3 regions of the Arthrobacter sp. UYNi723 genome follow, and region 1 is predicted to be linked to each of the others. Evidence: riboswitches for the same ligand, from Rfam matches in the RefSeq annotation. Region 1 holds a riboswitch; each other region holds the start of a gene.
The links. Region 1 has a riboswitch for thiamine pyrophosphate ahead of thiO (glycine oxidase ThiO). Riboswitches for the same ligand answer to the same signal wherever they lie in the genome.

Region 1 (7,648 bases):
CTGTGACCAGTTCGACGTCGTCACCTTCGGCGAGCGCCGTGACGAACCACTGGCTGCGGGGTACTACTTCGGAGTTATGGGCGACGGCGACGCCGAGTTTCTGCCCGTCTGTCGCCTGGCCGTTGGCCGCGAGGGGACGGCCAGTGATCTGGCTGATGAGGGTGGTGATGGACGCGTCGTCCGCCACGGAATGGCGCGAGCCGTTGAGGGTGATGTTCATGCTGATTCCTTCTGTGTGTCGAGGTCCTTCGTGCTGCTGATGTCCTTACGCGGCGACTGTGTACCGGCTACGTGGTGCTTTCCTGAAAAGCGGGCCGGGCTGAGGGCCCCCCATCGGGGGTCCGACCGGCCGTCCAGCAGGTCCCGGCAGATGGCCGCCGCCGCCGGAGCAAGCAGCACTCCGTGGCGGAAAAATCCGGTGGCAACAATCAAACCGGCAATGTTCGCTGTGATCCCCGTCCTTGGTGCGGAAGCCCGTACGCGGCCGAGGAGAGGGGCGTTGTCCGGGGTCGCCGGCCTTGCCCGTGCCGTGCATTCCAGGAGTTCCAGCTCCGAGACGGCCGGCACCAGGACCTGGGCGTCACGCAGCAACTGGTACACGCCGCCGGCCGAGACAGCAGCGTCGCCCGTCCCGGCGAGCGCATCTTCTCGCTGCGTTGCCCCGATCACCACCGTGCCGTCCTGCCGGGGAACGATGTAGACCGGCACGCCATGGACCATTCCACGGACCGTCGAGGTGAGGAGCGGACGCAGGTGCCCCGGAACAGCAAGGCGCAGGATGTCACCGTAGACGGGCCGCAGGGGCAGGTGCAGTCCAACCGGGAGGCCATCCAGCGACCCCGCCTGCAATCCGTTGGCCACGATGGTCTCCCCGGCCCGGACACTTCCGCCGTGGGCGAGCCTCACCCCAGTGACGCGGCCGTCCTCCCAAAGAAGGGAAGCAGCCCGTTGGTCAACGGCGAATCCCCCGCGGGCACCTGCCACGGCCGTTCCTGCTCCCGGTTCGTGGACGGCCAGGACTTCCTGGAGGCACGCCACCAGTTTCCGTGGATCCACCTGGTGGTCGGCGGGGATGTCCAGGGCGCAGGATATGGCCGGGCTAAGCAGGGATTCCCTCGTCCTGGCCTCACGGACAGTCAGGGGTTCCACCACCAGGCCGCTGGCCTGCTGCACGGCCCGGAGGTCCATCAGCGCGCGGCGGTCCGCAGCGTCCGCACCGATGGCGAGCGTCGGCGTCGTCAGATATCCGGTATCGCCAGCCCCGGCCAGGGCGAGGTCCGCCGCAAAGGCAGGCCACAGGCCGGAGGATGCCAGCATCAGCTCAAGGAGGTCTTCCTCCTGGTAGTGCAGTTCGCTCACAGGGGCCAGCATGCCGGCGGCTGCCCAGCTGGCGCCGTTCCCGGGCGCGTCATCGATCAGCACGACGGAACGGCCGGATCGCCGGGCCTCCCAGGCTATGGCGTGGCCGATGACTCCGCCGCCGATGACGGCCACGTCGGCGTGCAGGACGGCCGGGCTGGCTGATGCGGTCTCGGGTGGGCTGCTTATTGCGGGGGGCATATGTTCCTTCCCTACGCCGGTACTAGCCGGATCAGGTCAAGCGGTCGGCTCTGACGCCCTCTCAGCCCGGCCGCTTTGTGACGGCTGCAACGGGCTCCCGCAGTACCCGCCCAGTTTAGGGGACTTAGGCTGGTTTCCATGAACGCGCAATCCTTCGCCGCTGCAGGCACGCCCTCCGCCCCCTCCGCCGCTCCCGAATCCTTGACCGGAACAGACCCCGCCGGCGGCATAAACACCGGCCTCCCGCACAGCGCCAGGCTGTACCTGTGCACCGACGCGCGCCGGGACCGCGGGGACTTTGGCGAGTTTGTGGACGCGGCGTTTGCCGGCGGCGTGGACATCATCCAGCTCCGGGACAAGGCGATCGAGGCGGCGGAGGAGCTGGAGCTGCTGGCCGTGCTTCAGGCCGCGGCCGAACGCCACGGAAAGCTGTGGTCCGTCAACGACCGTGCCGATATCGCGCTACTGTCCGGCGCCCCCGTCTTCCACATCGGGCAGAAAGACCTGCCGGTCGCTTCCGCCCGCACGCTCCTCGGCCCACCCGCAGCGATCGGCCTTTCCACGCACACCGCCGAGCAGATCGAAGGCGCCATCCGGCTGTCCGGTGGGCTGCCTGCCGAACACGGCCTGGACTACTTCTGCGTAGGACCGGTCTGGGCCACGCCCACCAAACCCGGCCGGGCCGCCGTCGGCCTTGACCTGGTGCGGTACGCGGCCGAAGCAGTCCGCGCTGCCGGTGGCACCCAGGCCACGCTGCCCTGGTTTGCCATCGGAGGCATCGACCTCGGCAACGTGGAGCAGGTGGTGGAGGCCGGCGCCGGCAGGATTGTTGTGGTGCGTGCCATCACCGAAGCCGCGGACCCTTCAGCGGCGGCCGCGGCACTCCTGGCGGCCCTGGACGCGGGCGCGTCCTGACAATCCCCCGCGTGGCGAACGGCCGGCGTGCACGATCCGTGGAAATCGGGCTAACCTGACTTTCGTGTCACATCATAGGTTGGCCCCCAAAGTCCACGAGCAGACCAACGACCTCGCGGCGGCGCTGAGCGCCCTGCGCACCGAGCTGGAACTGCCGGGGCCCTACCCGGCGGAGGCGGTCCGGGACGCGGAAGCGGCAGTGGCCGCACACGAGTTGCCGGGCGCTGACCTGACGGACGTGGACTTCCTCACCATCGATCCGGCGTCGTCCACTGACCTGGACCAGGCGCTGTTCATCGAGCGCGCGGGTACTGGCTACCGGGTGCTCTACGCCATCGCTGACGTGCCGTCCTTTGTCCGCCCCGGCGGCGGACTGGACGCGGAGACCCGGCGCCGCGGCCAGACGTTCTACGCCCCTGACGGCCGTATCCCGCTGCACCCGGAAGTCATCAGCGAAGGTGCCGGCAGCCTCCTGGCCGGACAGCTGTGTTCCGCCTACGTGTGGGAGTTCGGGCTGGACGACGCCGCGCAGGTCTCCACTGTGAGCGTCCAGAGGGCCACCATCCGCAGCCGTGCCAAGCTGAGCTACAAGGGGGTCCAGGCCGAATTCGACGCCGGGACGGCCGGTCCTGTCCTGCAGCTCCTGAAGGAAGTGGGGCTCAAGCGCGTTGAACTGGAGCGACAGCGCGGCGGCGCCAGCCTGAACATGCCGGAGCAGGAAATCGTGCAACTGCCCGACGGCGGCTACCGGATTGCCGCTGCACCGCAGCTGCCGGTGGAGGACTGGAACGCCCAGATCTCCCTGATGACGGGGATGGCGGCGGCAAACCTGATGTTGGCGGGAAAAGTGGGCATCCTGCGGACCATGCCCGCGCCGGATGAGCGCTCCCTGCGTCACTTCCGCCTCCAGACCGAGGCCTTGGGCAAGCCGTGGGACGGCAAGATCAGCTACGGCGAATACCTCCGCAGCCTTGATCCGACAGAGCCCCGGCAACTGGCCATCCTGCACTCCGCCGGTATGCTGTTCCGCGGCGCCAGCTACACGGCGTTCGACGGCACAGTCCCGGAAGACGCCATCCAGTCCGCCATCGGCGCCGCCTATGCCCACACCACAGCACCACTCCGACGCCTTATCGACCGCTTTGTCCTGGTGATCTGCGAAGCCCTGAGCAACGGCAAGCCAGTACCGGACTGGGCGCGGGAAGCCCTGCCGTCCCTGCCGGAGATCATGGCCGGATCCGACCAGCTGGCATCGCGGATGGAACGCATGGCGCTGGACACTGTGGAGGCCGCGCTCCTGGTCAACCATGTGGGCCAGGAATTCGATGCGATCGTGATCTCCGGCTCCAAGCCGCAGAAGGACAACGGCAACGGCAACGGGAAAAACGGCAACGGCACCAAGAACGGTGCCGCAAAAAACGGGAATGGCCCCTCGGGGATCATCCAGATCGCCAAACCCGCCGTGACGGCCCGGTGCGGCGGCGACCTGGAATCCGGCACCAAGGTGCGGGTCCGCCTGATCTCCTCCGATATCGCCGCCCGCGAGGTCCACTTTGAGTTGCTGGCCTGAATGATTTCCGCGCTGCCTGATCGGCCCAAAGCCGGGATTCAGGGTCCGTGCGGCTAGACTGAAGAAGTAGATATGGATGCCCGGTCGTTGATTTCCTTGATTTGAATTCAACAAGCCCGCCCCTACGCGATCTTGAGATGCACCCGTTGGTCACCAGTGCCAGCATTTTGATAGCCCGCGATCGGCTTCCACTGGATTTGCTTGCGCGCCAGAGCGTGCTCCGGAACGGCCACGTTGGCCGGCCCGTTGAGCAGGCAGCGCCAATGCCCAAATGAATAAGGAAACTCCCCTGTGAGTGAATTGCATACCCACCAGATCCTGACTGACGACTCCGGCATCGAGACGATCGAACCCGAAGAAACCATCATCTCGGACGAGAAGCCGCACGAGATCGAGGAGAAATCCTTCGCTGACTACAACGTCCGCGCCGACATCGTAGAGTCCCTCGCCGACGCCGGGATCACCCACCCCTTCCCCATCCAGGCCATGACCCTGCCGGTGGCGCTTTCGGGCCACGACATCATCGGGCAGGCCAAGACCGGCACCGGCAAAACCCTCGGCTTCGGCATTCCCGCGCTGCAGCGCGTGGTGGGTCCGGACGACGCCGGCTACGACAAGCTCGCCGTTCCGGGTGCACCTCAAGCCCTGGTCATCGTGCCGACGCGCGAGCTGGCCGTCCAGGTGGCCAATGATCTCCAGAACGCATCCCGCAAGCGGAACGCCCGCATCACCACCATCTACGGCGGCCGTGCCTACGAGCCCCAGGTGGAAGCCCTGCAGAACGGCGTCGAGGTGGTCGTCGGAACCCCCGGCCGCCTCATCGACCTCTACAAGCAGAAGCACCTCGTCCTCAAGAACGTCAAGATGGTCATCCTTGACGAGGCCGACGAAATGCTGGACCTCGGCTTCCTGCCGGACGTGGAAACCCTCATCGCCGGTACCCCTGCAGTCCGCCAGACCCTGCTGTTCTCCGCCACGATGCCGGGCCCTGTCATCGCCATGGCCCGCCGCTACATGACGCAGCCCACCCACATCCGGGCCGCTGATCCGGACGACGAGGGCCTCACCAAGCGCGACATCCGCCAGCTCATCTACCGTGCCCACAGCATGGACAAGATCGAAGTTGTGGCCCGCATCCTGCAGGCACGCGGACGCGGCCGGACCATCATCTTCACCAAAACCAAGCGCACCGCCGCGAAGGTTGCCGAGGAGCTTGTGGACCGTGGCTTCGCCGCCGCCGCCATCCACGGTGACCTTGGCCAGGGCGCCCGCGAGCAGGCGCTCCGTGCCTTCCGCAACAACAAGGTGGACGTCCTGGTGGCCACTGACGTCGCAGCCCGCGGCATCGACGTCGACGACGTCACGCACGTCATCAACTACCAGTGCGTTGAAGACGAAAAGATCTACCTGCACCGTGTGGGCCGCACCGGCCGCGCGGGCAACAAGGGCACAGCAGTGACCTTCGTTGACTGGGACGACATGCCGCGCTGGGGCCTGATCAACAAGGCCCTGGGGCTCAGCGTCCCGGAGCCCGTGGAAACGTACTCCTCCTCCCCGCACCTTTACGAAGAGCTGGATATTCCGGAAGGCACCAAGGGCCGCCTGCCCCGCAACAAGCGTGTGCTGGCCGGTGTCGACGCCGAGGTCCTCGAGGACCTGGGCGAGACCGGCAAAAAGAACACCCGCCCCAGCGGTGGCCGTGACAGCGGGCGAGACAGCAACCGCGACGCCGGCCGCTCCGGTGCTCGCGACAGCAGCAGCCGCCGCACCAGCGAGCCCGGCGGACGCTCCGGTGACCGCCGTCGTCGTACCTCTGATGCGGCGACCGCCGGCACCAGCCCCGCCCCCGAACCGGCTGCTGCGGCTCCGGCCGAAGGCGAAGTGGACCCCCGTGCCCGCCGCAGCCGGACCCGCACCCGCCGCCGCAACGGCGAAGTGGTGGCCGGTGCCGACAACGGCCCGCAGCAGCGCAGCACCGAGGCATAACAGCCTCGATGACTGACACCGTCTGGGCGCCGGACGGCAGCAACCTGGTGGTTCACGCGGACAACGCGGAGTTCCTCCCCTCGCTGCCGGACGGCGCCTTCACCTTGATATACGTTGACCCGCCGTTCAACACCGGCAGGGTCCAGAAGCGCCAGGAAACGCGGATGGTGCTGAACACAGACGGTGACGGCGACCGCGTGGGCTTCAAGGGGCGTTCCTACGACACCATCAAGGGCGCCCTGCACCGGTACGATGACGCCTTCAGTGACTACTGGTCATTCCTGGAACCCCGGCTCGTGGAGGCCTGGCGGCTGCTGGCTGACGACGGCACGCTGTACCTCCACCTGGATTACCGGGAGGTCCATTACGCCAAAGTGATGCTTGACGCGATCTTCGGCCGGGAATGCTTCCTCAACGAGATCATCTGGGCCTACGACTACGGTGCCCGCGCCAAGTACCGCTGGCCCACCAAGCACGACAATATCCTCGTGTACGTCAAGAACCCGGCGAAATACCACTTCGACAACGCCGAGGTGGACCGTGAGCCGTACATGGCGCCTGGCCTGGTGACACCGGCGAAGCGGGAACTCGGGAAGCTGCCCACCGACGTCTGGTGGCACACCATCGTCTCCCCCACAGGCAAGGAAAAGACCGGCTACCCCACGCAGAAGCCCGAGGGCCTCATCCGCCGTGTGGTGACGGCGTCAAGCCGGCCCGGTGACTGGTGCCTGGACTTTTTCGCCGGTTCCGGAACCCTGGGCGCCGTGGCGGCCAAACTGGACCGGAAGTTCGTGTGTGTGGACCAGAACCAGCCGGCCATCGACGTGATGGCCAAGCGGTTGGGTGCCAAGGCAACGTTTACGTCCTTCCCGCCCGTCTAAGTACCGGCACAGCGGAAAGTCCCGGCACCATCAGGCGCCGGGACTTTCCTCATGACCGTCAACGGCATTAGCAACCGTGCATCAACTGGATGCCGTGGCCAGCCTGCCGATTGTCCAGGACGACACCATTGGAGTCACAGTGCGCGTTGACCAGCAGGGCATAACCGCCGCCATTCTGGAAGTTCCCTTTCTGGCCGATGGGCGCGGTTGGCTCGAGCTCTTTGAGCGATCCCGGCGGTACGAAGACCCAGGCGTTTTCCGCCACGATGAAGGCCCAATTGCCCTTGATATACAACTGGAAGCCCGGGAACGGCTCGTAGAAGGTGGCGCCGGTGAGATTGGCCGGGCGGCTGACGTTACTACAGTCCAGCGCATTGGCGGCCACAGGGACGAACAATAGTGCTACGGTCAGACCTGCCGCGGCCAGGGACTTTTTGAACATGGATTTCCTCCGTCACTCGTTGGGCACTGCTTACGACGAGACACTCATTGGGCCTTCGCCGCTCCCCGGTAAGCGCTAGAGTACTCAGCGTTGACCGATAGTCAATGCGCTGTAGTAAGCTACTGATCCGCGCGCACAACGCGGGTGCCCGTGCCCAATTCCTCGATCCTGGCGAGTACCTCCGGAGTGGTGAGATGCTCCCCGAAAAGATTGGGTTTTCCGGTCCCGTGGTAATCCGAGGAACCCGTGATCAGCAGTCCATGCTTGGCTGCAAGACCCCTGAGGAATTCCCGC
Region 2 (7,648 bases), 330 kb from region 1:
TCGTCGAAGATGATCTCGACCTTCTCCACATGCTCGCGGTTCCAGACGGGTTCCAGGAAATTGTTCGCAAAGCGCAGGCCCAGGATGTTCAGCACCGTCGCCTTGCCCAGGAAATGGTCCACCCGGTGAATGTGGTCCTCCGGCACCAGGGCGGCGAGCGTGTGGTTAAGGGAACGGGCCGAGGCAACACTTGCGCCGAACGGCTTCTCCATCACCAGCCGTGTTCCGGCCGGAACCTGGTCACGGTGCAGGGACTCGCAGGCCAGCTGGCTGACATGGGGAGGCAGCGCAAAATAGATCGCGGTGGGGCCTTCCAGGCCTGCCAACAATGCCGCCAGGGCTCCGTCCGCCGTAACATCCAGCTGGTGGTAGGGGGTAGCTTCCGCCAAGGCGGTGAGTGCCTTTTTTCCAGCCGCGTCGGCGGCCTCCGCGGCGGGGGCGAAGGCTTCGTGGACCCGGGTCCGCCACTGTTCCGGCGTCCAGGCATCGGAGCCGGCGCCCACCAGGGTCAGGCCATCGGCGCGGCCGCTCGCCACCAGCCGGGCCAGTCCCGGGAGCAGAAGGCGGCCGGTCAGATCACCTGAGGCACCCAGAATGAGCAGGGTTTTTACACTTGTTTGGCTCGTCACCCTGCCAGCATGCCATCCGGCAAGCCGGCTTGGTACCCTAGATAGTCGAGTCCCCCCTGTAAATCCACTGAAAGAAGTGCGCGGCGCGTGTTCAATTCACTCTCTGACCGGTTGACAGCAACCTTCAAGAATCTCCGTGGCAAGGGCCGCCTCACTGAGGCGGACGTTGATGCCACAGTCCGGGAGATCCGCCGCGCCCTCCTCGATGCCGACGTCGCCGTTCCCGTGGTGCGTGAGTTTACGGCCCGCGTCCGCGAGCGTGCCCTCGGGGCAGAGGTATCGGGGGCGCTGAACCCGAGCCAGCAAATCGTCAAGATCGTCAATGAGGAGCTCGTTGAGATCCTCGGTGGCGAGACCCGCCGCATCCGCCTGGCCAAGACCGGCCCCACCATCATCATGCTGGCCGGCCTCCAGGGTGCCGGTAAGACCACCCTCGCGGGCAAGCTCGCCAAATGGCTCAAGGCCCAAGGCCACAGCCCCCTCCTGGTGGCATGTGATCTCCAGCGGCCCAATGCCGTCACGCAGCTCCAGGTTGTCGGCAACCGCGCCGGCGTGCCCGTTTTCGCACCGCACCCCGGAGCCACCTCGGAACTGGAGCACCCCGCCGGTGACCCGGTCGCCGTCGCCCGCGCCGGCGTCGAGGAAGCGCGCCAGAAGCTGCACGACGTCGTGATTGTCGACACCGCCGGGCGCCTCGGTGTTGACGCCGAGATGATGGAGCAGGCGAGCGAGATCCGCCGCGCCATCGTCCCCAATGAAGTGCTGTTCGTGATCGACGCCATGATCGGACAGGACGCCGTGAACACGGCTGTGGCGTTTGACGAGGGTGTGAACTTCACCGGCATCGTGCTGTCCAAGCTCGACGGCGACGCCCGCGGCGGTGCCGCACTGTCGGTTGCGTCGGTCACCGGTAAGCCGGTTATGTTCGCCTCCACCGGCGAAGGCGTGGATGACTTTGAGCTGTTCCACCCGGACCGCATGGCCTCCCGCATCCTGGACATGGGTGACGTCCTCACCCTGATTGAGCAGGCCGAGAAGAACTGGGACAAGGACGAAGCCGCCCGGATGGCGAAGAAATTCGCCGACCAGGAAGACTTCACCCTGGACGACTTCCTCTCCCAGATGCAGCAGATCCGCAACATGGGCTCCATGAAGAAGATGCTCATGATGATGCCCGGAGCGCAGAACATCCGCGAGCAGCTGGAGAACTTTGACGAGCGCGAGATCGACCGGGTCGAAGCGATCGTCCGTTCCATGACGCCGCACGAACGCGTCGCCCCGAAGATCATCAACGGCTCCCGCCGGGCACGCATCGCCAGAGGTTCAGGCGTGCATGTCTCCGAGGTCAACGGCCTGCTGGAGCGCTTCGGCCAGGCCCAGAAGATGATGAAGAAGATGGCCCAGGGCGGCGGTATGCCGGGAATGCCAGGGATGCCCGGCATGGGCGGCCCCGGCGGTGCGCGGAAGGGCGGCAAGAACGCCCCGAAGAAGAAGGCCCGCTCAGGCAACCCTGCCAAGGCTGCCCAGGAGCTCAAGGATGCCGAGGCCCGGCGGGCCGGCGCGGCGAAGGCTCTCCCCACGGGGGCAGCGTTCGGCCAACAGGGCGGCGACTTCGACCCTTCGCAGTTGAACCTGCCCAAGGGATTCGACAAGTTCCTCGGCAAGTAACCACCCTCCCGACTGGGTAGCAGCAGGTGTCTTTTTGAGCACTCATAACGACATTGACTGCTACCCAATTGGGATGTCTGCACCGTGGAATAGGGTTGGGTCATGTTCAAACAGCGCGTAGTGTTCGTGCACGGCGCCGGACCTTTCGGTGCGGCGGCGTGGCTGCGTCAGCACGGAATGGCGCTGACGTACGACGCCCTCTTCCTGCGACGGCACGGCTTTGATCCGGTGGCTGAACCCGTGGAGTCCTCGTTCGCTGAAGACACCGCCATCATCCTGCGCTCACTTGCGGATGACGGCCGCGGGGCCGCCGGGGGCCATGTCGTCGCCCACGCCGAGGGCGCCATTGCGGCCATGATGGCCGCCGTCGAACGCCCCGATCTGGTGTTTTCCCTCACGCTGGTTGAACCGGCATGTTTGTCCCTGACCGCCGAACTGCCGGCCACGTCTGCCTACATGGCCCTGATGCAACCGCTGTTCGACGTCCGGCACCAACTCAGCGATGAAGACTTCCAGCGGGAGTTCGTCCGGAGAATGTTCGCGGCGGACCTGCAGGAGCCCGCCACGCCGGAGGAAAAACGGTCGGCGCGCCGGCTCCGGTTGCAGGCGCCGTCGTGGGAGGCCCAACTCCATATTGTTCCGGGCGTCCCCACCATGGTCCTGACGGGTGGGTGGGAACCGCTCTATGAAGAGATCGCTGGATATCTGCAGGAAACCGGTGCCCTGCACCGCACTGCTGCGGGAGGACACCGGCCCCAGGACTCAGCCGAAGGTGACCGTGCCATCCGGTCCTTCATCGCCGACGTCGGCAGGTCACGCTCAGTTCAGGCTTCCTGAGCCGTCAGCTCCCGGCTGGGATCCGAAGCTCGGGGAGATAGACCTTCCCGCCGGCGGCCAGGAACTCCGCACTCTTTTCGCGCATCCCGCTGTAGGCTTCGGCGATGGCCGCCTGCGAATCGGCGGAACCGTATTCGTCCCTAATGTCCTGGCTGATCTTCATGGAGCAGAACTTCGGGCCGCACATGGAGCAGAAGTGGGCGGTTTTGGCCGGTTCGGCGGGCAGCGTCTCGTCATGGAAGGCCTCCGCCGTGACCGGGTCCAGGGACAGCGCGAACTGGTCGCGCCAGCGGAACTCGAACCGGGCCTTGGACAGGGCATCATCACGTTCATGGGCGCCGGGGTGGCCCTTGGCGAGGTCGGCTGCATGGGCGGCGATCTTGTAGGTGATCACGCCGGTCTTCACGTCGTCCTTGTTCGGGAGGCCAAGGTGTTCCTTGGGCGTGACGTAACAAAGCATGGCCGTGCCGTACCGGGCGATTTCGGTGGCGCCGATGGCGGACGTGATGTGGTCATAGCCCGGGGCGATGTCCGTGACCAGCGGCCCGAGTGTGTAGAACGGGGCGCCCTTGCAGAGTTCCTGCTGGCGTTCCACGTTCTCCCGCACCAGGTGGAACGGGACGTGCCCGGGACCTTCCACCATGACCTGCACATCGAATTCCCACGCCCGCTGGGTCAGTTCAGCCAGGGTGTCGAGCTCGGCGAACTGGGCCGCGTCGTTGGCGTCCGCCGTCGCTCCCGGGCGCAGTCCGTCGCCCAGGGAGAACGCGACGTCGTACTTGGCGAAGATCTCGCACAGGTCGTCGAAGTGCGTGTACAGGAAATTCTCCTGGTGGTGGGCCAGGCACCAGCCCGCCATGATCGCACCGCCCCGGGAGACGATGCCGGTGACGCGGTTGGCCGTCAGCGGCACGTAACGCAGCAGCACACCGGCGTGGATGGTCATGTAGTCCACGCCCTGCTCGCACTGCTCAATGACCGTGTCCCGGAAAATTTCCCAGGTCAGAGCATTGGCCTCGCCGTTGACCTTCTCCAGCGCCTGGTATATCGGCACTGTACCGATGGGCACGGGGGCGTTGCGGATGAGCCATTCGCGGGTGGTGTGGATGTCATCGCCGGTGGACAGGTCCATCACGGTGTCGGCGCCCCACTGGGTGGCCCACTGGAGTTTGTCCACTTCCTCGGCAATGGAGCTGGTCACCGCGGAGTTACCGATGTTCGCGTTAATCTTCACCAGGAAGGCCTTGCCGATGATCATCGGTTCGGATTCCGGGTGGTTGATGTTGTTGGGGATGATGGCCCGTCCGGCCGCCACTTCGCTGCGGACCAGTTCCACGTCGCAGTTCTCGCGGAGGGCAACGAACTGCATCTCGGGGGTGATGACACCCTGCCGCGCGTAGTGCATCTGGGTGACGGTCCGGCCGTCGACGGCGCGGCGGGGCACCGGCTGTGCACCCTTCCACTCTGCGGAGGCTGCGCCTCGGCGCACCGCCGACTTGCCGTCGTCGAGCAGGTTCCGTTCCCGTCCGCTGTAGGGCTCGGTATCGCCGCGGGCGGCGATCCACTCCGAGCGGAACGGGTTGAGGCCCACCACAGGATCGCTGCCCGGACCGGCCGTGCGGTAGGTCCGGAAAGGCCCGTTCGCCTCGCCGTTCGGCGACGGTTCCAGCGCGATCTCCGTCACGGGAACCCGGATCCCGGTGGCCTCATCGGTGATAAACGCCAGCGAGTGGGACTTCAGCGACTGGGTTTCAGGCTGGAGCGTTTGATCCACGTCGGTTTCATTTTGGACGGGGATCAGCTGTGTTTCTTGTGTATTCAATGAATACTCACTTCCTTCGCCGGCATTACCCGGACAGGTTCAACGGTCGCAGGCTGCGTCGGCCCGATCTCAGCCCGTGCAAGGGCTCCCGTGTGGTCAAGTCGAAGCTACCACAGGCCGAGGGTGGACTGGTGACAGCAATCACGGGAAAGCGGTCGCAATCAGTCTGCTCCGCCACTTGAATTAAATTGAAGCTTCAAGTAAATTAGAACCATAGCCGCTTTCATCCGAAGGCCAACGGACCGGGAGTTTTCAAATGACTGCAGAAGCCACCAGCCGGGATCTCCTTCCTGCCGACCTCTCCATGGGCACCGTAATGCTCAAGGTGGGCGACGTGAAGCTGATGACCGACTACTACCATCGTGCGCTCGGCCTGGAGGTCGTCGCAGAACAGGACGGCGGCGTCTATCTTGGCCGCCTTCAACGCCCGCTGGTGCATCTCGCGGCCGCCCCGTCCTTGAATCTGCCTGGCAGGGGAGAGGCCGGGCTGTTCCACACCGCACTGCTCTTTGGCGACCAGGCGTCGCTGGCGGCCACGGTAGCCACCGCCGCCCAGTACGAACCCCGGTCCTTCACGGGCAGCGCCGACCACCTCGTCAGCGAGGCCTTCTACTTCAATGACCCCGAAGGCAACGGCGTCGAGCTGTACTGGGACAGGCCCCGCGAAAACTGGTCCTGGAACGGGAAGGATGTAGTGATGGACAGCCTGGCACTGCCGCCGCAGCGCTACCTCGAGCAGCACCTGACCCAGGAATCCGTGGCCGGCCAGCGGGCCAGCGAAGCCGGCGTGGGCCACGTCCACCTCCAGGTGGGCGACGTCCAGTCAGCGCACGATTTCTACGTGGGCACGCTGGGCTTCGAAAAGACCGCCGGCTGGCACGGGCAGGCGCTGTTTGTCTCCGCGGGCCGGTATCACCACCACATGGCCATGAACGTCTGGAACAGCCGCGGAGCCGGTCCCCGCAAGGACACCCTGGGCCTCGGCGAAGTGCTCATCGAGGTCCCTTCCGGGGATGACGTCGGAGCGCTCGCCGACCGCCTGAAGGTCGCCGGTGTAGCCTCGCACCACACGGGCGCCGAGCTTCGCTTCGAGGACCCGTGGCGCAACAGTATCCGTGTCGCCGTCCGCTGAGTGCGGACGCCAAATGTGCGGCCTGCCTTGTACTAGGCTGATTCTGAACGGCCGGGGCGGCACTTGCTGCTGCCCTTCCAGGCCGCACCGTCGACGGAATGAGGGCTGTTCCCATGGGCTTCACTGAAATTTTTGTTTCCACTCACGATGCCGCGCTGAAGCGGGCGGACGTCCTGGATGCAGGCGGCTCCCCGGCGGGCCAGGCCCTGCGGATTCCCGGAATCAGCGATTTCGAAATCGAGCAGCTTGGCGATCTTGCCGGTGTTGCGGTGCACGCCGGTGGCGCGGACTACGAACTGGCCATGGTTGACGTGGCCAGTGATTCCCTCCTCGGGGTTCCGCCGGCCATGGTGCGTGCGCTGGCGGATCTGCTCAGCTACGAGACTGAAGGTGAAGGCAATGTCCTGGACGACGTCGCTGAAAAGTGGGCCGCCCAGGATGACATGCCGTTCGGCGTGGCCGAGGCCCGGACGTATGTCCAGCAGTTCGCTGAGCTGGCCAACTCCGTCGATGACGCCGCACGCACAGGGGTGTATGTCTGGTCGTCGTAGGCCGGCCGTGGCCCGCCGGGTCCGCGCGGCTGCCCCATCCCGACGTGTCAAGTCGAAATCCGGACGCTGATCTGGCACAATAAACAGGTACTCGATCTGCGTGGCCCCTCTCTCCGCGTCCGGATCCTGTCCTTCGAACCCTCAAGTATGGCCCGCCCCACGGGTGCAGAACGTCGGTTCACCCCTTTTCTGAAACAGGAGTGACCACAAAAGTGGCCGTAAAGATTCGCCTTAAGCGCTTTGGCAAGATGCGCGCACCGTACTACCGCATCGTCGTCATGGACGCACGCTCCAAGCGTGACGGCCGTGCCATCGAAGAGATCGGCAAGTACCACCCCACCGAAGAGCCCTCATACATCGAGGTGGACACGGACCGTGCCCAGTACTGGCTCGGCGTCGGCGCACAGCCGTCCGAACAGGTTGCCGCGATCCTGAAGATCACCGGTGACTGGCAGAAGTTCAAGGGCCTGCCGGGCCAGGAAGGCACCCTGAAGACCAAAGCTCCGAAGGCTGCCTTTGTTGCCCCGGAAAAGGGTTCCGTGATCATCCCGGAAGCCATCACCAAGAAGTCGAAGCAGTCTGACGCAGCCGAGGCCCCGGCCGAGGCAGAGACCACCGAGGCTGAGTAGATTGCTGGCAGAAGCGCTCGAACACCTCGTCCGGGGAATCGTTGATTCGCCGGAAGATGTCAAGGTCAGCTCGAAGAACAACCGCCGCGGGGACACCCTCGAGGTTCGTGTTCATCAGGATGACCTGGGACGGGTGATCGGCCGCCAGGGCCGCACAGCACGGGCATTGCGCACCGTTGTGGCGGCACTGGCAGACGGCGAGCCGGTCAGGGTCGACGTCGTCGACACCGACCGCCGCCGCTAAGCGCTCGGCAACATCAGTTTTTTGCTCCGGCCCTTCCACCAGCAACGGTGGAGGGGCCGGAGTGCTTTCACCACATCGCCCAATCCCGGCACGATCACAGACAGAGGAACAGATGCAGCTTCAGGTGGCACGAATC
Region 3 (7,648 bases), on a different contig from region 1:
TGGGCATCGGCATCGCACTGAGCGTAGTGATGATCCTGGCCTGCGCGGTGCTGTCCAAGCCCTGGGGCGTGGGACTGGGCTGGATCCTGCAGATTGTGCTGATCCTGACCGGCATCGTTGAGCCCATGATGTTCCTGGTTGGCGCGCTGTTCGGCCTGGCCTGGTGGTATGGAATCCGCACCGGCATCCGGATCGATTCCGAAGCCGCAAAGCGCGAACGCGACCAGGCCGAGTGGAACGCGTCGCACGGGGACACCCCGGAAGCCTCGTAGAATTGTCCCGAAACCACCCATTACGCATTGGAGCAGCTATGACCATTGAGCGCACCCTGGTACTGATCAAGCCCGACGGCGTTGCCCGCAACCTCAGCGGCGCCATCCTGGGCCGCATCGAGGCCAAAGGCTACACCCTCGCCGAACTGAAGAAGGTTGACGCCAGCCGGGAACTGCTGGAGCAGCACTACGAAGAACACGTGGGCAAGCCGTTCTACGAGCCCCTCGTTGAATTCATGCTCAGCGGACCGGTGGTGGCCGCGATCTTCGAAGGTCACCGCGTCATTGAAGGCTTCCGGTCACTGGCCGGTACTACGGATCCCACCACTGCGGCTCCCGGCACCATCCGTGGCGATTTCGGCCGCGACTGGGGCCTGAAGGTCCAGCAGAACCTGGTCCACGGCTCCGACTCCATGGACTCGGCCGAGCGCGAAATCAAGATCTGGTTCCAGGACTAACGTCCACCCGCGAACAGCGCGAACGGACACTTGAGGCCCCGGGAAACCGGGGCCTCAAGTGTCCGTTCGCGCTTGTCCGTTGGTGCTTTTTGTGCGTTTTGTGCGGGGTTCGGGTTAGAAGCCCGACGTTCCGGCAAACACCTGGATGAAGGCGAAAAAGATGGTGGCGATGACCGCCACGTACAGCAGCGCGGTGATGATCCAGCCCGATTCGCCCAGCACCCGTGCCGCACCTGTCGGGACAGGGATGATGCCGTGGACGACGTTGCGGATGGTTACCCAGACGAAGAGCGGGATCATCGCGGCCCAGACGATCATGCAGAACGGGCACAGGATGTGGATGTCGTAAAGTGCCTGGTACCAGAGCCACACCACAAACGCGAAGCCGAGCGTCACGCCGGCCTGGAGTCCTGCCCAGTACCAGCGTGCGAACGTGGCGCCGGAGAGCAGGGCCATGCCCACTGTGATGATGACGGCGAACGCGACGATGCCAATAAACATGTTGGGGAACCCGAACGCCGAGCTCTGCCACGTCTGCATGACCTGGCCGCAGGAGATCCACGGATTAACGTCGCAGGCCGTTACGTGATTCGGGTCCTCGAGGACGGCGAGCTTTTCCAGGACCAGCGTTCCCGAGGCCAGCCAGCCGATGGCGCCGGTGATGACCATCAGCCAGCCGAGGGGCCGGTTACGTGCCATCGGCGGCACAGTCCCGGGCGTGGCGGGCAACGGCTCCGCGGCAGGGGCTGCAGCCGGCGTGTCGGTGCCGTGGGAGGAAATGCTGGGCATGGTGTGTGGCGTCCTTTGCTTCGGGTGCTCCTTGCCCCGATTGTAACGCCGGTGACTGGAAGAAGCACTCAGTCAGCGCCCTCACGTCCTGATCCGTTGCCCCTGGTTCCGCCGTCTTTCAGCCCGGGTGTGAGAGAATGAACATGGCTGGAGGCCGACCCACATTCGGACTCCGGTCCGGTGGCTTGTTTCAAGACCGCCAATGATGAGCAGGGCAGGCTTCGGATTCTCTGATCCGGCTTCCCGCAATTCCATTGGTCGGCACCTGGTTGTGGCGTGTAGAACAACGGGTTTCAGGACACAGCCGACGGCTCCCACGGGCTGCCGCACCCCTCTGCCGGTGCGAACCTGGGAGTATCCACTTGACTTCTGTCAACGCCTGCGGGTTTTGACAATATGTGCCCCAATGGGTGCCGGATGTGGCGGTACGTCAGGGGCAGGAGTGTTGCCACATATGGAAAACGAACAAGCACCAGCCGTTAATGATGAAGCCGTCGCCGAGGCTGCGGTAGCGCCCAAGAAGGTCACCCGGACGCGTCGGAAGGCAGTGCCGAAGGCCGCAGAGGCCGTACCGGTGAATGACGCCGCCGAAGCTGAGCCTGCGACGGATACCGCTCCGGAACCCAAGACGCCGGTTCGCCGGACCCGCGCACGTAAGACGGTGGTCGCCGCCGAACCCTTGCCGGCCTTCGCTGCTGAGGTTCTGGAGGCACCTGCCGCCGTTGTTACCGAGACCGTCGTAAAGCCCGCCGCCGCCGTCGAACCCGAGACCGAAACCGCAGCCCCTGAGGCTGCAGCGGAGACCAAGCCTGTCCGCCGCCGCCGCGTGGCCACGCGCAAAACTTCGGCCCCCGACGTAGCTCCCGCGGCCGTCGACCAAACGGCTCCGGAACAGGCAGCCACTGAAACTGCGGCAACGCCGGCCCCGGAAGCAGGGGAAGTCGCCGCTGCAGAGGCCGCCGCGCCCGCAGCAGCCGCCGTCGCCCCCGTCAACGCTGCCCCGGTCAACGCTGCCGCCGCGCCGGCTGAAGAACCGGCTGCTGCTGCTGAGACTGCCAGCCCGTTCAGTTCACTGTTCCTTGAGCCGGCGTCCACCACATCGGTGCTTTTCCAGGCCCCCGACCTCAGCACCGTGGTCCGCCCCGCGCCGGTTGCTGCCGTGGTTGAAGAGCCGGAAGAGGACGACGTCGAAGAAGGCGAAGCGGACGACGCCAACGGCCGCCGCAGGCGCCGCAGCCGTGGTCGCCGTGGTCGCAGCCGCACAGGCGAAAGTGATGCTGACGGTGATAGCGAAGGCGACGAAGGCGCAGCCGAAGAAACCGATGAGGCGTCCGCCGGGCAGGCCGATGAGGGCGTGACGTCCCGTCGTCGCCGTCGCCGCCGCCGTGGCGACCAGGATCTGGAACTGACCGGAGGAGAAGGCGACGACCCGCCCAACACGGTGACCCGCGTCCGCGCGCCGCGCGCCGCGACCGAAGCGCCGGTCAACAACCGCGTCACGTCCGTCAAGGGCTCCACCCGCCTCGAAGCCAAGAAGCAGCGCCGCCGCGAATCCCGCGACACCGGCCGCCGCCGCACCGTCATCACCGAGGCCGAGTTCCTGGCCCGCCGCGAATCAGTTGACCGGCAGATGATCGTCCGCCAGCGCGACGACAGAATCCAGATCGGCGTCCTCGAGGACGGCGTCCTGGCCGAGCACTTTGTCTCCAAGACCCAGCAGGACTCCCTGATCGGCAACGTCTACCTCGGCAAGGTGCAGAACGTCCTGCCGTCCATGGAAGCGGCGTTTGTTGACATCGGACGCGGCCGCAACGCCGTCCTGTATGCCGGTGAAGTGAACTGGGAAGCCGTTAACCTCGAAGGCAAGCAGCGCCGGATCGAAAACGCGCTCAAGTCCGGCGACACCGTCCTGGTCCAGGTCACCAAGGATCCCGTGGGCCACAAGGGTGCACGCCTGACCAGCCAGATCTCGCTGCCCGGCCGCTACCTGGTCTATGTGCCCGGCGGCTCCATGACCGGAATCTCCCGCAAACTGCCCGACGTCGAGCGCAACCGCCTCAAGCGCATCCTCAAGGACCGCCTCCCGGAGCACGCAGGCGTCATCGTCCGCACCGCTGCCGAGGGCGCCTCGGAAGAGGAGCTCACGCACGACATCAACCGGCTGCGCGCGCAGTGGGAGGGCATCGAAAGCCAGTCCACGTCCACCAAGATCCTCGCGCCGGAACTGCTCTACGGCGAACCTGACCTCACCATCAAGGTGGTCCGTGACGTCTTCAACGAGGACTTCTCCAAGCTGATCGTCTCCGGTGAAGAGGCCTGGGACACCATCGAGGCCTACGTCACCTACGTGGCCCCGGACCTCGTGGGCCGCCTGGAAAAGTGGACCAAGGACCAGGACATCTTCGCTGCGTGGCGGATCGATGAGCAGATCCACAAGGCCCTGGAACGCAAGGTCTTCCTGCCTTCGGGCGGCTCGCTGGTCATCGACCGCACCGAAGCCATGACCGTGGTGGACGTCAATACCGGCAAGTTCACCGGCAGCGGCGGCAACCTCGAGGAAACCGTCACCAAGAACAACCTCGAGGCAGCTGAAGAAGTGGTCCGGCAGCTCCGGCTCCGCGACATCGGCGGCATCATCGTCATCGACTTCATCGACATGGTCCTCGAATCCAACCGCGACCTGGTCCTCCGCCGCATGGTGGAATGCCTGGGCCGCGACCGGACCAAGCACCAGGTGGCCGAAGTGACCTCGCTGGGCCTCGTGCAGATGACGCGCAAGCGCATGGGCACCGGGCTCCTGGAAGTCTTCGGGGAGCAGTGTGAAACCTGTGCAGGCCGCGGAATTGTCACCCACGACGACCCCGTGGAACACCGCCGAGCCAACATCGTAGCCGCGGAGCACCACCTGCAGCGGGTTGACAGCCGCCCCGAAGCCCAGCGCACCGATAGCGTGCGGACTGACAGCCAGCGCCCGGACAGCCAGCCGGGTGGCCGCACTGACCGGAAGCGCCGCCGCGGACGGGGCGGCCAGCCGCTGGAAATGGCACCGGCAGCTCCGGTGCAGATCCACCCGGAACCCAGTGACGCCGAGCGCCATGCGAAGGCGGAGGCCACGCGGGCAGCGCTTGCGAACATTGCGGCCGCAGCCCACGCTGCGCACCTGCACGACGACGAGGTGGCTCACGCATCAGCTGCCGCGGGCCGGCAGCCTGCGGCTCCGGTGCCGGCTCCGGTTGGGCAGTCCGAAACAGACTCCAACGGCCGCCCGGCCGCAGTGCTGACATTCGGCGGCGAGCAGGTGGTGCTTCCGTTCGTTGCGCACCACGATGACCAGCCGCACGCACCTGCCCTGACACTGGACCGCCTCGCGGAGGCCTTCGCCCACCTTGGTGAGCCGGCTCCTGTAGCGGAAAGCACGCCGTCGGCAGTCCAAGCAACTGAAAGCCGGGCGGCCGAACCTGCCCGCCAGCAGCAGCCAGCCGCGGCGGAGAAGGATTACTCCGACCACACCGAGGAGCCCCGCGCCCGCCGTCCCCGGCGGAACCGGAGTGCCAGCCGTGCCCAGGGCGCAGCCAACGCCACGTCCGTAGAGCATCACGAAGCCGCTCCGGCGGCTGCCGCCGGACACACCCACGCCGCCAAGGCGCCGGAGCCCGTCAAGGCTCCTGTGGCTGACAAACCGGTTGCCGCCAACGCGCCCATCATCCTGGGCGTAGGAGTTCCGGCCTCGGAGCTCTGACCAAGCAGTAGGGCAAGCCAATACAACGGCGCCCGGACGTGCCTGTGAATCACAGGCTGCGTCCGGGCGTCCGGCGTTAAGTCGCGAGGAACGCTAGGCTGGTGACTGACACGGGGTGCCGCGCAGAGAGCCGGCTGAGATCCACACCCGTTGAACCTGTCCGGTTAGCACCGGCGAAGGGATGTCTCCTTTGGCTTCAACTTCTGTCCTTCCCCCTGCAACACCCGTGGCGGCTCTGCCGGAAACCACAGCAACCCGGGCTGAGGTCCGGCCCGCACCAGGCCGCTCTTCTGCGGTCCAGATGCTGCGTGACGTTCCGCGGGTGCTGTCCATTGCCGGATCGGACCCTTCAGGGGGCGCGGGCGTCCAGGCCGACCTCAAAAGCATTGCTGCCCTTGGCGGCTACGGCATGGCGGCCATCACCGCGCTGACGGTCCAAAACACCCAGGGGGTCCAGGCGGTTCACGTCCCGCCTGCGTCCTTCCTGGGCCAGCAGCTCGATGCCATCAGCGATGACATCACCATCGACGCGGTCAAGATCGGCATGCTGGGCGACGCTGCGGTGATAGGCGTGGTCCGCGACTGGCTGGAAATGGTGCGTCCCGCCGTCGTCGTTCTTGATCCGGTGATGGTGGCCACGAGCGGCGACCGGCTGCTGCAGGAGTCTGCCGAGGCGGCCCTGCGGGAGCTGCTCCCGCTCGCGGACCTGATCACCCCCAACCTGGCCGAACTGGCCATCCTGGTGGGGGAGCCGCAGGCGAGGGAATGGCACGACGCGCTCGGGCAGGGGCAGCGGTTGTCCGCCGCGACCGGTGCCACCGTCCTGGTCAAGGGCGGCCATCTCGACGGCGGTGCGTGCCCGGATGCCCTGGTCAACGCTGCCGGGCTCCTCGCCCAGGAGGTGGTGGAGGTAATGGGGGACAGGATCCCCACCCGCAACAGCCACGGCACCGGCTGCTCGCTGTCATCGGCCATGGCCACGGCTCACGCCCGGCTGGGGGACTGGGAAGCCGCATTACGGCAAGTGAAGCCCTGGCTGGTGGGCGCGCTGCAGGCCGCTGACCAACTTGAGGTGGGCGCGGGCAACGGCCCCATCAACCACTTCCACCACATGCAACAGGTTCCGGCAGCCGGCGAGTTCGCGCAGACGCTGCGCCGGGCGTCGGAGCCGGATCTTGCAGCCATCTACGGGCTGGATTTCATCCGCGACCTGGCGGCCGGCACATTGGCTGAGGAACAGTTCGCCTATTACCTCGCCCAGGACGCCATCTACCTCAACGGCTATTCGCGGGTCCTCGCCCGGGCCAGCGCGCTGGCGCCCACGGAAGCCGCCCAGCTGTTCTGGGCAAAGTCGGCCCAGCAATGCCTAGAGGTCGAGTCCGAACTACACCGCACGTGGCTAAGCACCAGGACTGTGGACTCAGTCCTTGGACCTGTCACCAAGTCCTATGTGGACCACCTGCTGGCGGCCTCGGCCTCCGGCAGCTACGCGGTCCTCGTGGCGGCTGTACTGCCGTGCTTCTGGTTGTATGCCGAAGTGGGACAGACCCTCCACGCGGAGTTCGTGGCTGCGGGTGCACCGGCAGTACATCCTTATGCCGACTGGCTTCGGGCCTATGCTGACGAGGACTTCGCCCAGGCCACCCGCGAGGCGATCGCCTTGGCTGACGACGCCGGCCGGAGTGCATCCGCGGATGAACGGGCGGCAATGCTCGTGGCTTTCAGGCAGTCGTGCCGGTTCGAGGTGGAATTCTTCGACGCGCCGCGAATTCATTCCTGACAGGCTACGGCCCGTGCGGCCTGTACGATAGTCAGGCACGGTTTTGGATTGTCAGTGCAGTACCTGCTTGTGGGTCCTATCACAGACAACCTGCCGTAACCAGCCTCATTTGCGGCCGAAGGCAAAATTAGCGTATTCTAGATCTTCGGTGCTTACGCCAACACTTGGGTTACGACCCCACGGCGTTGAGGCACAGCGAGAACCCAGCCAATTATGGAACAGGGTTCAGCACGCAAATTTAGTAATAAACGTCGAGAGAAGTGAGTTCCCAAGTGGTGTACGCGATTGTCCGCGCAGGCGGCCGCCAAGAGAAGGTTTCCGTTGGAGACTTCGTTACCCTGAACCGCGTCCCCGGTGGAGCCGGCAGCACCTTTGAGTTGCCCGCACTGCTCCTGGTAGACGGTGACAAAGTCACCTCTGCTGCTGCGGACCTGGCCAAGGTAACGGTTACGGCTGAGATCCTCGAAGACCTCCGTGGTCCGAAGATCGTCATCCAGAAGTTCAAGAACAAGACCGGTTACAAGAAGCGCCAGGGTCACCGTCAGGAATTGACCAAGGTCAAGATCACGGGTATCAAGTAACTCTTCGTTACTGTTCAGGTTCTTCAGCA

Region 2: it holds a riboswitch for thiamine pyrophosphate, as region 1 does, so the genes downstream of both, thiC (phosphomethylpyrimidine synthase ThiC) here and thiO (glycine oxidase ThiO) in region 1, are expected to answer to the same signal.
Region 3: it holds a riboswitch for thiamine pyrophosphate, as region 1 does, so the genes downstream of both, thiD (bifunctional hydroxymethylpyrimidine kinase/phosphomethylpyrimidine kinase) here and thiO (glycine oxidase ThiO) in region 1, are expected to answer to the same signal.

Annotation. Positions count from the first base shown of each region.
Region 1 is NZ_JBSRZM010000001.1:40,803-48,450, reverse strand. It holds gene thiS (sulfur carrier protein ThiS) at 1-220, opposite strand, end outside; gene thiO (glycine oxidase ThiO) at 217-1,560, opposite strand; TPP riboswitch at 1,551-1,671, opposite strand; gene thiE (thiamine phosphate synthase) at 1,699-2,475, shown strand; gene ACVWY0_RS00225 (RNB domain-containing ribonuclease) at 2,540-4,045, shown strand; gene ACVWY0_RS00220 (DEAD/DEAH box helicase) at 4,337-6,031, shown strand; gene ACVWY0_RS00215 (DNA-methyltransferase) at 6,040-6,912, shown strand; gene ACVWY0_RS00210 (hypothetical protein) at 6,980-7,354, opposite strand; gene ACVWY0_RS00205 (PHP domain-containing protein) at 7,474-7,648, opposite strand, start outside.
Region 2 is NZ_JBSRZM010000001.1:372,928-380,575, forward strand. It holds gene ACVWY0_RS01695 (glucose-6-phosphate dehydrogenase) at 1-629, opposite strand, end outside; gene ffh (signal recognition particle protein) at 717-2,297, shown strand; gene ACVWY0_RS01705 (alpha/beta hydrolase) at 2,400-3,134, shown strand; gene thiC (phosphomethylpyrimidine synthase ThiC) at 3,139-4,908, opposite strand; TPP riboswitch at 4,951-5,058, opposite strand; gene ACVWY0_RS01715 (VOC family protein) at 5,213-6,088, shown strand; gene ACVWY0_RS01720 (hypothetical protein) at 6,202-6,639, shown strand; gene rpsP (30S ribosomal protein S16) at 6,852-7,268, shown strand; gene ACVWY0_RS01730 (RNA-binding protein) at 7,270-7,512, shown strand; gene rimM (ribosome maturation factor RimM) at 7,625-7,648, shown strand, end outside.
Region 3 is NZ_JBSRZM010000011.1:98,817-106,464, reverse strand. It holds gene ACVWY0_RS10810 (DUF4233 domain-containing protein) at 1-272, shown strand, start outside; gene ndk (nucleoside-diphosphate kinase) at 311-730, shown strand; gene ACVWY0_RS10800 (vitamin K epoxide reductase family protein) at 845-1,519, opposite strand; gene ACVWY0_RS10795 (Rne/Rng family ribonuclease) at 1,974-5,258, shown strand; TPP riboswitch at 5,360-5,457, shown strand; gene thiD (bifunctional hydroxymethylpyrimidine kinase/phosphomethylpyrimidine kinase) at 5,440-7,038, shown strand; gene rplU (50S ribosomal protein L21) at 7,311-7,619, shown strand.